Regions from separate parts of the Janthinobacterium sp. Mn2066 genome, predicted to be linked through region 1. Evidence: predicted binding sites of a transcription regulator. Region 1 holds the regulator's gene; each other region holds the start of a gene.
What was found. The regulator LexA, encoded in region 1, represses DNA repair genes until DNA is damaged. The targets are predictions, from matches to a motif close to ACTGTATNNNNATACAGT.

Region 1 (2,201 bases):
TTGCTGCGAACTGTGTTGCAATACTGCATTCACAATCGGCACGCCTGCCGGGGTGTAGCGCAATGTTTCGCGCTCGGCAATGATGGCGGTAACTTGTAGCTGGTTCAGCGCAGGTCCTGTCAAGAATTAAGCGGCGACGGCTGGAGCAGCTGCTGGTGCTTCGGTGCGGTGGCTTTTGGCCGCGTCTTCACGTTGTACCGATTTCATCATCGGCGAAGGAGCTGTTTCAGCTTTCTTCATTTTAACGGTCAGGTGACGCAACACGGCATCATTGAATTTGAATGCTGTTTCCAACTCGACCAGGGTCTCGTTGTCGCATTCGATGTTCAGGCAGATGTAGTGTGCTTTAGGCAGTTTCTGGATCGAGTAAGCCATTTGACGGCGGCCCCAATCTTCCACGCGGTGTACCGAACCGCCGCGGGTGGTTACGCTGGCTTTGTAGCGTTCGATCATCGCGGGCACTTGCTCGCTTTGGTCCGGATGGACGATAAAGACTATTTCATAATGACGCATGCAAACTCCTTCAGGTCGGATTGATAATCGCCCACCTCGGCGTCAAGACGAGTGTGGGAAGGTCAGCCGAAGATTATAACCGCTCTTGGCAAACTATTCAACCATTCCCTGTTTCGCGCCCGCCAACACTGCCGCGCCGACAGTTTTCCTGGAAAATCCGTCAAAAAGCCTGAAATAGACTTGCATAGTCGGCGATACTGTACAAAAATACAGACTGTTCATATAGACAGCATTTCACGATGCCCCCAACCCCATGATCAAGCTGACAGCACGACAAGAACAAATCCTGAACCTGATCAAGGACGCGATTGAAAACACGGGCTTCCCACCGACCCGCGCCGAGATCGCCACCGAATTGGGTTTCAAATCGGCCAATGCGGCCGAAGAGCATTTACAGGCGCTGGCACGCAAGGGCGCCATCGAAATTTCGCCCGGCACGTCGCGCGGCATCCGCCTGATCGGCGCCGCCGCAGCCGAACCGCTGCCGGCCAAGGTACCGGCCGCGCTGCTGATGTCCCTGCCGCTGATCGGCCGGGTGGCGGCCGGCTCGCCCATCCTGGCAGAAGAAAACCTGGAAGCGAGCTACAACGTCGACCCGGCCCTGTTCTCGGCCAAACCCGACTTCCTGCTGAAAGTGCGCGGCTGGTCCATGCGCGACGCCGGCATCATGGATGGCGACTTGCTGGCCGTCAAAAAGATCGACAGTGCCAAGAATGGCCAGATCGTGGTGGCCCGCATCGGCGACGAAGTCACCGTCAAGCGCTACAAGAAGACTGGCGCCATGATCGAACTGTTCCCGGAAAACCCGGACTTCAAGGTGATTACCGTCTCGCCGGAAGATGAGTTTGCCCTGGAAGGTCTCGCAGTCGGACTGATGCGCAGCTGGCACTGATTGGGCACACCTTCATAAACCCACTGCGCAGCCCACTCTCGGGCATCCGTTGCTCGCCATACCGAATGTATGGCTGCGCTACTCAACCCGATATCGGGCTTGCTCGCTACGGTTTCTGAAGGCGCGGCAACGTTGCCATATCGCGAGCAAAAAAGGGCCGCAACATGGCTGTTGCGGCCCTTTTTTATTGCCCGGACGTTTTATACGTCCAGCGCCTGACGGAAGTCTTCCAGCAAGTCCGCCTCGTCTTCAATACCAACTGAAACACGGATCAACGATTCGGCGATGCCCATGCTGGCGCGGCGCTCGGCGCCCATTTCATAAAAAATCGTGTGGGCGACGGGGATCACCAGGGTGCGCGTGTCGCCCAGGTTGCTGGCGGGAATCGCCAGATTCAAACGATTGAGGAAATCGAAGCAATCGATGCCGTCTTTCAGTTCAAAACTGAACAGCGAACCATAGCTGCGGAACAGCTCGCTGGCGATGCCATGCTGTGGATGGCCCGCCAGGCCAGGGTAATGCACGGCCGCCACGCGCGGATCGGCCGCCAGCATGGTCGCCAAGGCCAGCGCGTTGGAGCAGGTGCGGTCCATGCGCAAGGCCATGGTTTCTGCGCCCACGGAGATGTGGTGCGCCGCTTCCGGTCCCAGCGAAGCGCCGAAGTCGCGCAGGGCCTTGGCGCGGATTTGCGCGATGCCCCACTGGGCTGGCGCCGCTTTTTTGTAATTCTCGAAAATATTCGGGTACTGGGTCCAGTCGAACACGCCGGTATCGGTCAGGCTGCCGCCCAATGCGT
Region 2 (2,201 bases), on a different contig from region 1:
TCACCAGCAATAATTTGTTTTGTTGTCACAAATTAAGTGCGACTGTTGTTTCTTTGTTGCCCCGTTTTTTTATCTGCATCAGCGTGGTGCGTTATTGCGACTTAATCACTATTTAAGTGCTTGTTTGCACCATGCCGCCTACCCAGATTTCGCCGGGCTTGTATTGTGCCTGGATCAAACAGGGTTGCTGCGTCACATGGCCTTGCGACAGGCTCAGCGACTGTTGCAGATGCAGTGCCAGTGCGCCCGCCGCCACGCCGGTAGCGCTGTCTTCCAGCGCGGGATCGAGATGGTTGAAGTTGCGCCCTTCGTATTGATTATCGCCAATATGGCAATACACATAGCAGCCGCTGACCTTGTTTAAGCCTCCCCAGTCGGCAATCAATTCCAGGTTCGGCCGCAGTGCGCGCAGGGTGGTGCGGTCGGCCACTTCCAGCAGCAGCTTGGGACTGCCCACCGAGACGATGGCGGGCGGCGACACCAGGTGCATATGCTGGCCCATCAGTTCCGACGGGATATGCCGCTCCAGATTCACGGTGGGCGACTGCTGCGGCGCCAGGCCGATCAGATAGCCGTCGGCGCTGCGTACCAGCCGCAGCGCCTGGCCGCGCATGGCCGTCGTCACCGTCATGGTCTCTGGCGCGTCCGCTGCACCCAGCAAGATATGCGTGGCCGCCAGGGTCGCATGCAGGCACAAGGGGCTGCGCGTGTGCGGATAAAAATAATCGAGCACGATGGCGCCGTCGGGCTGGCGGTCGATGTAGACGCAGGCGCTGACATTGCGTTCGAGTGCATAGGCCTGGCGCGCCGTTTCATTGCTGTGGTCGTTTTCAACCACCAGCGCAGGATTGCCGCCGCCAGCTTCGGCGCCGAAACATTTCAGGAGATGGACAGTCATGGTGGATGATGGTCGGTGGCGTTAAGGGGTAGGGTCTCAGCATAAACGAAAAGTCGCTTTTCGGATGCGTATAATATACTGTGTTTATATACAGTATTGAGGTGCATCATGTCGGGCGCAGGCTTACCGGATTATGCTGAGTTATTCTGCTTGACCAATTTCAGCTTCCTGCATGGGGCTTCGCATGCGCATGAGCTGGTGGCGCGTGCCGTGCAACTGGGCTACCAGGCGCTGGCCATTACAGACGAATGCTCCTTGGCCGGCGTGGTACGGGCCCATGCAACGGCCAAGCGGGCCGGCTTGCCTTTGATTATCGGTGCGCACTTTCATTTGACGCAGGCTGACGGCAGCCCGGGTCTGTCCTTGCTGGCGCTGGTGCAAGACCGCGAGGGCTATGGCAATTTATCCGAGCTGATCACCATGGCGCGCACGCGCGCGGCCAAGGGACGTTATCTGCTGACGGCTGACGATTTTGCCGCGCCGTCGCCCGGGTTTTCTCATTTGCAAGGTTTGCCTGGCTGTTTGATGATCTTGCTGCCCAGCTATCCGGCACAGCCGGAAACCGTGTCTGCACAGGCAGCGTGGATGGCTGCCACCTTTGGCCCAGGGCGTTGCTGGATAGGCTTGAATCTGTTGCAGCGGGCACAGGACGATGCGCACCGCATGAGCGTGCTCGATGCTGGTCAGGCGCTGGGTTTGCCGGTGGTCGCTGTCGGCCATGTATGCATGCATGTGCGCTCGCGCAAGCCTTTGCTCGACACCTTGTGCGCGATCCGGGTGGGCAAGCCGGTGGGCGAGTGCGGTTATGCGCTGGCGCAAAATGCCGAGCAGCATTTGCGTGCGCGCGTGCGCCTGGCCAATCTCTACCCGCCGCAGGCGCTGGCGGAAACCTTGCGCATCGCCAGGCTATGTAGCTTTTCGCTCGATAGCCTGAAGTATGAATATCCCGATGAACTGGTGCCTGCCGGCCACACGCCAGCCAGTTATTTGCGTCAAGAAACGTATGCGGGTGCGCGCGGCCGCTTTCCCTTGGGCATACCAGCGCTGGTGCAGGAGCAGATCGAGCAGGAACTGGAACTGATCGCCGACCTTGGCTACGAAGCGTATTTTTTGACGGTGTACGACATCGTGCGCTTTGCCCGCTCGCAAGACATCTTGTGCCAGGGGCGGGGATCGGCCGCCAACTCGGCCGTCTGTTATTGCCTGCACATCACGGAAGTGGATCCGGCGCGCGGCAATTCCCTGGTCGGGCGTTTCATGTCGCGCGAGCGCAATGAGCCGCCCGATATCGACGTCGATTTCG
Region 3 (2,201 bases), on a different contig from region 1:
GACCAGCAAGCCTTCCTTGAGGATCAGCGGGCTTTGATAGCGTTCATACGCTTGCACGAAGCCGAGGAAGAACAGGAACAGGCCGATGAACAGCACCGGGTGGTGGGCCAGCGCCACCACGGCAGCCAGCACGGCCAGGTGCACGACGCTGATGATCAGCGGCACTTTCGGCAGTTCGACATCGCCCGCCTTCGGCTTGATGTCGGAGGTATTGCTGTGCAGATATTTGCGCAGCAACAAGCTCACGCCGGTCGCGTTGACCAGCACGGCGACGGCCGCCTTCCAGCCGAAGTGGGCCGCCATGTAGGCGCTGTCCCAGTTCCAGGTGGTGGCCACCATCAGCACGGGCGGCGCGGCATAGGAGGTGAGCGTGCCGCCGATGGACACGTTGACGAACAGCACGCCCAAGGCGCCGTATTTCAGCCATTCAGGGATGCCGGGGCGAAAGATTTGCGGCGCCAGCATCAGCGCTGCCAGGGTCATGGCGGCTGGTTCCGTGATCAGGGAACCGGTCAGCGGCACCAGCGCCAGGCCCAGCCAGACCAGGGCCAGTTCCGTGCGCAGCGGCATCACGCGCGCCACGCCCTTGAGCAAGCGCTGCACGGCGTCCAGCACGGGGCGCGAGGCCGCCACCACCATCACCACGAAGACGAACAGCGGTTCCGTGTAGTGGCGCGATTCGGCATAGTCGACGGCGGCCGCGCCGCCCGACACGAAGGCCATCACGATGATCAGGATAAACGCCCAGAAGCCGAACACCACTTCCACCTCGCCCAGCAAATGCAGCAAGCCCGCATGGCGGGGGTGGCGGTGGGCCAGCACTTCAAACGATTTGGCGGCGAAGGTGTGCAGCAGGGCCAGGCCGAAGATGATGGCGCTGATCAATTGTATGGTAGTCAAATGCGTTTTCCTTATGGAAAAATGGGAGCCGTCCGGTGCATTTCCAGGCGGTAAGGAGAACACCCATGTTACAGCAAACGCCACATAAAACGGCGTTTTTCGGCGCTATGGGGTGGGCTGGCGCGAGTACGATTGCAGATAAGCCTTGCCAAAAGCGGAACTGGATAGTACTGTATATGCATACAGTATTTTGTTTGGATTCTTTTATGCAACATTCCGCCTTGATGGCCGCGCCGGAAGCCTTGCACCCATCGCTGTGGCGTGCCTCGCAACTGGGCCACGCGGCCACGCGCTGCCTGGACACGGGCTTTGCCGCGCTGTCCGCGCAACTGCCTGGCGGCGGCTGGCCCGGTGGCTGCCTGATCGACTTGCTGCTGCAGCAAGCGGGGTGTGGCGAGCTGCGCCTGCTGGCGCCGGCGCTGGCCCAGCTGCATGGTTTGCCGATTGTACTGTTGCAGCCACCCCATCCGCCGCAGGCGCTGGCCCTGGCGGCGCTGGGGCTGGCGCCATCGCAACTGCTGTGGCTGCGCAGTAGCGGCAGCAAGGATGCCTTGTGGGCGGCGGAAAATATCTTGCGCAGCGGCAGTTGTGGCGCTTTGCTGTTCTGGCAGCAACATGTGCGCAGCGACAGCTTGCGCCGCTTGCACCTGGCGGCGCAGGGCGGCAATACCCTGTTCTGCATGTTGCGCCCACTGCATGGCGCCCAGGATGCCTCGCCGGCGCCGCTGCGCCTGTCGCTGCGCCCGGCAGCCGGCGGCATCGAGATTGGCTTTATCAAACGCCGGGGACCGCAGCGCGATGCGCCGCTGTTCCTGCCTTTGCAACCTCCTTCTTTACTGCAGCGCCATGCGTCTCTGGATCGGCCTTTGCCTGCCCCGGCTCCCGCTCGAAGTCTTTTGCCCGAACTGGTCGGCTGACACGCTCGGCGTGGTGTTGGAGCAGGAGCAAGTCATGGCCCTGTCGCCGCAGGCCCGCCAGGCGGGGATCAAGCCTGGCATGCGGCGCGGCGGCGTGCTGATGCTGGCGCCGCAGGCACGTTTGTTCGAGCGTTCGCCCGCGCTGGAGGCGCAGGCCTTGCAGGAAGTGGCGCTGGCGCTGCTGCAGTTTTCGCCGCTGGTGGCACACGGCGAAGAGGCCACCTTATTGGTCGATGCGGGGGCCAGCCTGCGTCTGTTCGGCGGCGTGCGCGCCTTGTGCCGGCAGATCGCGGCCAGCCTGCACGCGTTGGGCTACACGGCGACGCTGTCGTGCGCGCCGACGGCAAGGGGCGCCTGGCTACTGGCGAACGCGGACGCTGGCCG
Region 4 (2,201 bases), on a different contig from region 1:
CACTGCTGTGCCTGCGCGGCCCGCCGTGCCCGCTCCCCAGGCAACGGTGACGAAGCTCGATACGGCCCGTGTCCGCAAAGCCAAAGCGCCCGTCGTTTCCGGTGCCGACGAGTGGGAAGAGTTTTAATCGCCCGCTTAAGCGGCAGATTTGCGACAGATTTAAATGGCAGAGACGCTCCCCCGGCATGGTGCGGGCGCTACAATCGCGGCTTAAAAATACCGCAAGCGCCCTGCCATGACCACCAGCATGACCCCTGACCCGAATAAACGTCCACGCTGCCCAGCCTGCCTGCGCGCCGTCTCCAGCTGCATTTGCCGCTGGATAGCTCCCGTGCAACACACGGTGGACGTGCTGATCCTGCAGCACCCGTTGGAAGTACGCAATGCCAAAGGCAGTGCCCGTTTGCTGCACCTGAGCCTGCCCAACAGCCGTTTGCTGACCGGCGAAAGTTTCGCCTCCAACGAGCTTGATACCTTGCTCGCAGGCAAGTACAACGTCTTGCTGTATCCCGATACCCCGGGCGACCGTTCCCTGGGCATCGCACCGCCACCCGACCTCGACCCTGCCGTGCTGGACGACTTGTCGCAATTGCGCCTTGTCGTGCTGGACGCCACCTGGCGCAAGAGCCGCAAGATGCTGTACCTGAACCCCCAACTGCAGCGCTTGCCGCGCCTGCCCCTGCGCGATACGCCCGCTTCGCACTATTTGATCCGCAAGGCGCATGCGCCGGACCAGCTATCAACCCTGGAAGCGACTTGTTATGCCCTGATGCAGTTGGAGCATGAGGAAGCCCGCTTTGTTCCCCTGATCGATGCGTTTGACGGTTTTGTGGCGCAGCAGTTGAGCTATGTCACGCCTGCTATCGACAATACTTGACGTTCCATCGCGATCAATACCCACGACCCTATCTTGCGCTGGAGAGCATGCGATAATTTCCGGCAAGCATATTTTCTTGCGTCCCAAGGCTGACAAAGAAGAGGTGACACTGGGCGGTGCAAGACTGATGTTCCACACCAGGGCCGGCGCCTATCCATTCGGCATCGGCTTGTCCGACGCGGCGGCAATGGCCGCAATTGAACAGATGGAGCAATTTTGCGGCAGGTCCTTGCTGCGTCAGGCCCAAGCCGCTTGACGTTAGTTTTCCAGATGATATACATCAAATAAAACGCTGAAGAACAGTCCTTGATCTTGCGTTGACAACGGCATAGTATACTGTATGGATATACAGTAAATGAGGCCGTTCATGAAAGCATTCCTTCCAGAGCACGATGACTACGATGCCGGACAAGTCATGTTGCCGCCGCCATCGCTCAAGGCGCGCAAGGGGCGTGGCGCCATCTCCAATCTGCAGGGCCGCTATGAAGTCCATGCGCGGGACGGTTTCGACGATGGCTGGGGTTTGCTGGATGACGATGGACAAGCGCCTGAATCCGCAGCGGCCGCCTGGAAGACGCAAGTCACGGCCGAGCAGGCGCGCACCATCCTGACGCGCAACGCTTCGCCTGATTTGCCGTTCAGTGTGTCGCTCAATCCTTACCGTGGCTGCGAGCATGGCTGTATTTATTGCTTCGCCAGGCCGACCCATAGCTACCTGGGCCTGTCGCCGGGGCTGGACTTTGAAAGCAAGCTTTTCGCCAAGGAGAATGCGCCCGAGCTGCTGCGGCGCGAGCTGGCCAAGCCAGGCTATGTTCCGGAATCGATCGCGCTGGGCGTCAACACAGACGCTTACCAGCCCTGCGAGCGCGAGTGGCGGCTCACGCGCAGGGTGCTGGAAGTGCTCGATGAATGTGCGCATCCGGTGGCCCTGATCACCAAGTCGTCCCTGATCGAACGCGATATCGATTTGCTGGCGCCGATGGCGGCCAAGCGCCTGGCGGCCGTCGCCATCACCATGACCACCCTGGACCCGGCGATTGCGCGTACGCTGGAGCCGCGCGCGGCGGCCCCGGCGCGGCGGCTGCGCACCATCCGCACCTTGACGGACGCGGGCATTCCCGTCGGTGTCAGCATTGCGCCCATCATCCCTTTCGTGACGGAGCCGGAAATTGAAAAACTGCTGGAAGCCGTGCGCGATGCGGGCGCCATCCACGCCCATTACGTGGTGCTGCGTTTGCCCTGGGAAGTCAATCCGCTATTCCAGCAATGGCTGCAAACGCACTTTCCCGAACGGGCCCAGCGGGTCATGAACCGGGTGCGTGAG

Region 2: the regulator LexA is predicted to act here: its motif matches at 976-993, upstream of ACL9RI_RS03285 (error-prone DNA polymerase).
Region 3: the regulator LexA is predicted to act here: its motif matches at 1,070-1,087, upstream of imuA (translesion DNA synthesis-associated protein ImuA).
Region 4: the regulator LexA is predicted to act here: its motif matches at 1,213-1,230, upstream of ACL9RI_RS09575 (PA0069 family radical SAM protein).

What each region holds. Positions count from the first base shown of each region.
Region 1 covers NZ_JBMOUF010000015.1:118,667-120,867, reverse strand. Annotated here, with positions in the region: gene priB (primosomal replication protein N) at 1-108, opposite strand, end outside; gene rpsF (30S ribosomal protein S6) at 127-513, opposite strand; gene lexA (transcriptional repressor LexA) at 767-1,405, shown strand; gene ACL9RI_RS24910 (cystathionine gamma-synthase family protein) at 1,606-2,201, opposite strand, start outside.
Region 2 covers NZ_JBMOUF010000001.1:740,194-742,394, forward strand. Annotated here, with positions in the region: gene ACL9RI_RS03280 (PhzF family phenazine biosynthesis protein) at 113-898, opposite strand; gene ACL9RI_RS03285 (error-prone DNA polymerase) at 1,007-2,201, shown strand, end outside.
Region 3 covers NZ_JBMOUF010000001.1:712,055-714,255, forward strand. Annotated here, with positions in the region: gene ACL9RI_RS03155 (putative Na+/H+ antiporter) at 1-900, opposite strand, end outside; gene imuA (translesion DNA synthesis-associated protein ImuA) at 1,107-1,817, shown strand; gene ACL9RI_RS03165 (Y-family DNA polymerase) at 1,747-2,201, shown strand, end outside.
Region 4 covers NZ_JBMOUF010000004.1:234,001-236,201, reverse strand. Annotated here, with positions in the region: gene ACL9RI_RS09590 (methyl-accepting chemotaxis protein) at 1-127, shown strand, start outside; gene ACL9RI_RS09585 (tRNA-uridine aminocarboxypropyltransferase) at 236-877, shown strand; gene ACL9RI_RS09580 (hypothetical protein) at 954-1,133, shown strand; gene ACL9RI_RS09575 (PA0069 family radical SAM protein) at 1,245-2,201, shown strand, end outside.